One region of the Massilia sp. 01N410 genome, then DNA from elsewhere that is predicted to be linked to it. Evidence: predicted binding sites of a transcription regulator. Region 1 holds the regulator's gene; the other holds the start of a gene.
The links. The regulator LexA, encoded in region 1, represses DNA repair genes until DNA is damaged. The targets are predictions, from matches to a motif close to ACTGTATNNNNATACAGT.
Positions count from the first base shown of each region.

Region 2: a site for LexA is predicted at 1,221-1,238, ahead of AC1DOP_RS10605 (PA0069 family radical SAM protein). Genes of this name have one in related genera too.

Region 1 is NZ_JBFTRV010000017.1:132,443-135,645, reverse strand. Features, by position in the region: gene priB (primosomal replication protein N) at 1-247, opposite strand, end outside; gene rpsF (30S ribosomal protein S6) at 281-664, opposite strand; gene lexA (transcriptional repressor LexA) at 948-1,589, shown strand; gene AC1DOP_RS20905 (tetratricopeptide repeat protein) at 1,695-2,459, opposite strand; gene AC1DOP_RS20900 (tetratricopeptide repeat protein) at 2,534-3,203, opposite strand, start outside.
Region 2 is NZ_JBFTRV010000006.1:178,227-181,429, forward strand. Features, by position in the region: gene AC1DOP_RS10605 (PA0069 family radical SAM protein) at 1-1,153, opposite strand, end outside; gene AC1DOP_RS10610 (tRNA-uridine aminocarboxypropyltransferase) at 1,264-1,884, opposite strand; gene AC1DOP_RS10615 (NADPH-dependent FMN reductase) at 1,922-2,545, opposite strand; gene AC1DOP_RS10620 (efflux transporter outer membrane subunit) at 2,574-3,203, opposite strand, start outside.

The sequences.
Region 1 (3,203 bases):
TGTTGCGGTTCTTCCTGGCCATGAACCCTCGAAACTCGTAGACGGCACCGAGTTCGGCGTCGGCAAATCGCTTCGAAACATCGCCCGCGGCCAGCGCGGTGATCTCGAATTCGACCTGCCTGGCAATCCCTGCTTCCACCTGCTGCGATCCATGTTGCAGGATGCCGCTGACGATGGGGATGCCGGCCGGGGTGTAGCGCAGGGCATCGCGTTCCGCGATGCTTGCGACCAGCAACAGCTCGTTCACTGCCCTTGCGCGCTTCTTTCTTAAGATTAAGAATTAAGCGGCTGCGGCCGGAGCAGCTGCCTGCTCGGCGCGATGGCTCTTGGCTGCGTCTTCGCGCTGCACCGATTTCATCATCGGCGACGGCGCGGTTTCGGCCTTCTTCATCTTGACGGTCAGGTGACGCAGCACGGCATCATTGAATTTGAATGCGGTTTCCAGCTCGACCAGGGTCTCGTTGTCGCACTCGATGTTCATGCAGATGTAGTGTGCCTTCGGCAGCTTCTGGATCTGGTAAGCCATTTGACGGCGGCCCCAGTCTTCGACGCGGTGGATGTTACCGCCGCGCGAGGTGACCGTGGTCTTGTAGCGCTCGATCATCGCCGGAACCTGCTCGCTCTGGTCCGGGTGGACGATAAACACGATTTCATAATGACGCATGCAACACTCCTTAAGGACGTTTAAACAAATGCCCACCTCGGCGTCAAGACGAGTGTGGGAAGGGAAAGCCCGACATTATAACCGCAAAAACGTCAAGAGCTCAATCGCCATTTCGAGGCCGCGTTGGCGGCCCGGCTTGCCTACCGAGCATCGGCTGTGCCCGGCAGGCAAAAAAAACCGGCAAATCGCACGGATTCCCCTTGCGCCCGGCGCAATACTGTACAAAAATACAGGGTATCGGGTTCGCCCCGCACTACCGCTCACCTACGAATTAATCTTTGACATGCTCAAGCTCACCGCACGGCAAGAACAGATCCTCAACCTGATCAAGGAAGCGATCGACAACACCGGTTTCCCGCCGACCCGCGCCGAAATCGCGCAGGAGCTGGGCTTCCGCTCGGCCAATGCGGCCGAGGAACACCTGCAGGCCCTGGCGCGCAAGGGCGCGATCGAAATCTCCCCCGGCACCTCGCGCGGCATCCGCCTGGTCGGCGCCGCAGCCGAACCCGCTCCGGCACCGGCAGTCCCGGCCGCCCTGCTGATGTCGCTGCCGCTGGTCGGCCGCGTCGCCGCCGGTTCGCCGATCCTGGCCCAGGAACACGTCGAGGCCACCTACTCGGTCGACCCGGCCATGTTTTCGAGCAAGCCCGACTTCCTGCTGAAGGTCAAGGGCTGGTCGATGCGCGACGCCGGCATCTGCGACGGCGACTTCCTGGCCGTCAAGAAAGTGGATTCGGCAAAGAACGGCCAGATCGTGGTCGCCCGCATCGGCGACGAAGTCACCGTCAAGCGCTACCGCAAGAGCGGCGGCACCATCGAACTGCTGCCGGAAAACCCGGACTTCTCCGTCATCACGGTCGATCCGCACACCGACGAGTTCGCGCTCGAAGGCCTGGCCGTCGGCCTGCTGCGCTCTTGGCACTGAGCTGGCACTAAGCCGGCACCGAGCCGGCACTAATTTTTGCCACTTGGCAAAATAAACGCCCCGCCCGGCTTGCGCCTGCGGGGCGTTTCTCATTCGGCGGACGGCTTACTTCGTGCCTGCGCCGTTATAGTTGTTCTTGCGCGCTTCCAGGTCCTTCTCGCGTTCGGGCGTCGGCCCGCTCTTGACGATCTCGTTGTGCTGGCTGACATAGGCGTCGGTGGCGTCGCGCCAGACAGTGAAGTCGGCCACGACCATCTTGGCGCTGATCCTGGCGTCTTCCGACAGCCCCTCCTGCACCGCGTCCAGGTGCTTGCTTGCCGTCTCGTATTCGGCCTTGGTCATCAGTTTACGGATGTCCTCGGGAATACGCTTGCTCAGCGGGGTGACCGCATTCAGGTGCTCGGCATAGCGGTTGTAGCAATCCTGCCAGGTCTTCATCTTCGCGCTGTAGCGGTCGATCTCCTCGGTCTGGCGCGACACCGCCGGGAAGCGCGGCGCCGGGCAGCGGTACTCGTCGGTACGGACATCCGAGCCGTCGTATTTCGTCATCCAGTAGTCGATGTCGGCGCGGCGGACCTCGCGCTGCTTCATCATCTCGAGCGAGGCGATGGCGACGGCATTGCCTTTGGCCGCCGCCTTGCGGAACCAGGCGGTGGCCTTGTCCATGTCGATGGCGCCGGCTTCGCCGTAAAAATACATTTCGCCCAGGTGCTGCTGGGCCGTGACGTTGCCGGCATTGGCCAGCCTGGTGTACTTCTGCAGGGCTTCTGGATAAGCCTTCTTGGCGAACAGGGCGTCGGCATCGGCCAGCTCGTCGGCACGGACGGAGCCGGCCGCCAGCAATGCGACGCATAACAGGAGAGTCTTCATGGAAAAGAGCTGTGAAGCAGGGCTGTGAAAAAGAAATTTATCATACCCCCACAGCCCTGCCAGCTCAACAATCCTTACTTGTTGCCGCCCCACGAACGCTGCGGACGCGGCGCCTGCTCCCCCATTTTACGCAGGTAGGAATCATTGGCTTCCCGTGCGTGCTGTTGCTCGTCGTTATGGCGGCGCTTGTCGTCCTCGGTCCTGGCGTTCGCCTCGTTGACAAACTTTTCGGTGGCCGCGTACCAGGCGTCACGGTCGCCGGCAAAGGCCAGCGCCTCGGCCTGGCGGCGCATGGCGGCGCCCGTCAGGGCATCGTTGACGCGGCCGGCCGCCTGCTCGGCCTCACGCGGACTCATCAACTTGAAGACGTCGGGCGGGATACGTTTGCTGCCTTGCGGCGCCTGCTTCACGTTGGCGACGAAATCGTTGTGGCAGGTTTCCCACTGGGCGATCTCGGCCTGGATGCGGTTAATTTCCTCATTGGTCCTGGAGACCACCGGAAGCTTCGGTATCGGGCAGGCAAACTTGCCCGATACCAGCTCCTCGCCCTTGTAGCCGCCGGTCCAGTAAGCCAGGTCGGCGGCGCGCTCCTCGCGCTGCTTCAGGATCGCCAAGGTCTCCTTCGCGCCGCCATGCCCGCCGGTGGCGGCCTTCTGCAGCCAGGCCTGCGACTTGCCCAGGTCGGGCGCGGTGCCGTTGCCATGCCAGTACATCTCGCCCAGGCGGAACTGCGCCTCGGCATTG
Region 2 (3,203 bases), on a different contig from region 1:
CCTCGGCCGCCGGCACGCCGCCGAACAGGTCGAGCTGGGTGACGTCCTCGTCGCGGCGCTGGCAGGCCGCGGCCGAGGGCACCACCAGCGGGCGGCGGAACTGCGTGCCGTCCATCTTGCTGAAGCGGCCATTAAAGCCGTCCATGCCGAGCCGCTTGACCGCCTTGGTGAAGCGCTGGCGGATCAGGTCGGCCCACACGCCTTCGCCCGTCATGCGCTTGCCGAAATCGCTATCGTATTCCTTGCCGCCGCGCATATCTTTCATGCGATTCAGGACGCGTTGAGCCCGGTCTGGAAAATGAGCGTACAACCATTGATGAAACAGCGGGTTGACTTCCCACGGCATGCGTAGCACGACGTAGTGGGCGCCGACCGCGCCGGCGTCCCTGGCGGCCTCGAGGATGCGCTCGATCTCCGGTTCCGTGATGAAGGGAATGATGGGCGCCACGCTGACGCTGACCGGGATGCCGGCTTCGGTGAGCGTGCGGATCGCGCGCAGGCGGCGTGCCGGCGCGGCCGCGCGCGGCTCGAGGGTGCGCGCGATCTCGCCGTCCAGGGTCGTGAGCGTGATCGCGGCCGCCGCCAGGCCCTTCTCCGCCATCGGCGCGATCAGGTCGACGTCGCGCTCGATCAGCGCCGACTTGGTGATCAGGCCATAGGGGTGCTTGCACTCGGCCAGCACCTGCAGCACTTCGCGCGTGATGCCGCGTTCGCGCTCGCAAGGCTGATAGGCGTCCGTGTTGACGCCGATGGCGATGCTTTCGGGCACATAGCCGGGGCGGGCCAGTTCGCGGCGCAGCAGGTCGGCCGCATTCACCTTGGCGAAGATGCGGCTTTCGAAGTCGAGGCCGGGCGACAGGCCGAGATAGCTGTGCGAGGGACGTGCGAAGCAATAGATGCAGCCGTGCTCGCATCCCCGGTAGGGATTGAGCGAGACATTGAAGGGAATGTCCGGCGATGCATTGCGGGTCAGGATGGTTTTGGCAAACTCATCCGTGACAATGGTCTTCGGCGCGGCCGGTCCTTCATCCTTCAGCCCCGGGACCGTCCAGCCGTCGTCGAAACGCTCGCGGCCGTGGACTTCGTAACGGCCCTGGAGGTTCGACACGGCGCCACGGCCCTTGTGCGGCGCGAGCGGCCGCGGGGGGATCATGACCTGGCCTTGCAATTCCACGTCTTCTGCCCAAGCTTGTTGGCGATTCACTATGGCGCTCCCGAGTACTGTATGGATATACAGTATCGTACACCTGCTTTATTGTTGGTTCAAGCGCGAAATAGACGGGATTGTTGTTCCACAAACCGATCGAATCCGTCGAGCAACGAAGTGTAGTGTTCAGGCCGGTTTTCGAGGCGGGACAGCGCATGCACGGCCGCTTCCAGCGACGACAGCTGGTCCGGCGCATGGGCCTTGCGAATCCGATAAGCCGAAGGCGGCAGTTCCTGCAGAGCCAGGCGCGGCAGGCACTGCAGCGCAGGGTTCAGGTAGAGCATCTTGCGACTCTTGCGCCAGGTGGCGTCGAGCAGCACCAGGCGCAGCGCCTCCGGCTGCGCCAAGCCGGCAGGATCGAGCGGCGGCGGCGCCGGCAGGCCGAGCGCGGCTTCGCCGGGGGTGTGCGGGTACAGCAGCAGCGGCCTGCGTCCGTCCGCATGCAGGGCCGCGTCCAGCTCGGCGGCGGCAAACGCCTCGCCGACCAGCAGCCGGCTCGACGGCAGGGACAGGTGCAGCAGCCGCGCGCTGTTCTTGGCGTGATGCACCTCGAGCGGATGTTGCAGGACCAGCAGCTCGACACGGCTGGCGAGCGGCGCCGCGAAGCCGCAGATGCAGGCGCTCCGCGCGCGCAGGCAGGCGGCGCAGGTGGCGCGCCGGGAAGCTGAAGGTGTCATGGGCGGCGATTGTACTCTCCGCCCGGCGGACGAAACATCAAAAACTGCCGCCCACCCGCTCCCCGCGCGGCGGCATATTGTCCGGCTCCGGCACCGGGGGATCGTCCTTGCGCAGGGGCTTGAGCGCCCCGCTCCACCGCACCACCTGGTCGAGCATGGTCTCGACCGCGCGCTCGTGGTGCTCGGCCGGGTTGAAGGTGGTGAAATTCTCGAAGTCGGTGAACAGCGACAGCATCACCTGGGCGCGCACGTCGGCCACCATCAGCTCGCCCATCACCAGGCGCAGGTTCTCGATCGCGCGCGCGCCGCCCGCGCTGCCGTAGCCGACGAAGCCGGCCGCCTTGTTGTTCCACTCCTTGTACAGGTAGTCGATGGCGTTCTTCAGCGCGCCGGACGTCCCATGGTTGTACTCCGGCGTGACGAACACGAAGCCGTCGAACCCGGCGATCTTCGCCGCCCAGGCCTTCGTATGCGGCTGCGAATACTGGCCCATCGACGGCGGCACCGGCTCGTCCAGCAGCGGCAGGCCGAAGTCCGCGATGTCGACCAGTTCGAAGGCGGCGTCGCCGCGCGCGGCCGCGCATTCCATCACCCAGCGCGCCACGTCGGGCGCCTTGCGTCCGGGGCGGGTGCTGCCCACGATGATTCCCACATTGATCATGCTCCCCTCCATCCATGCGATTGGTGATTCATGGTGCCACGCGCCAGCCTCCCCCCAGCGCCCGGTACAGGTCCACGTGCGCCGCCAGCCAGCTGGCGCGCAACTGCAGCACGGCGGTTTCGGCGCTGAAGGCGTTGCGCTGGGCGTCCAGCTCTTCCAGGTAGGAGGAGTAGCCGTTGCGGTAGCGGTTGTGGGCGATGCGCAGGGCCTCGGCGGTGGCAACCCGGCGCGCCTCGGTCTGGTCGAGCTGCTCGCGCAGGCGCTGCACGGCCGTCAGCGCATTCTCGGTCTCGGCGAAGGCGTTGCGCACCACCGATTCGTAGGCGAACACGGCGCGGTCGCGCAGCGAGGCCGAGATCTCGGCCTGGGCGCGCAGGCGGCCGGCGTCGAACAGCGGCGCCAGCACGCTGCCGCCCACGCTCCACAAGGTGGTGCCGGCGCCCAGCAGGTCGGGCAGCGTGTGCGCATAGCCGCCGACCGATGCCGTCAGGCGCAGCGAGGGCAGCATCTGGTCGCGGGCGGCGGCCAGGCTGGCGTCGGCGGCGGCGATGGCCGCTTCCGCCTGGGCGATGTCGGGCCGGCGGCGCAGCAGTTCGGACGGCAGGCCCGGCGCGATGCCCGGCGCCCGCAGCGCGACCAGGCCGGCGCCGCGCGCCAC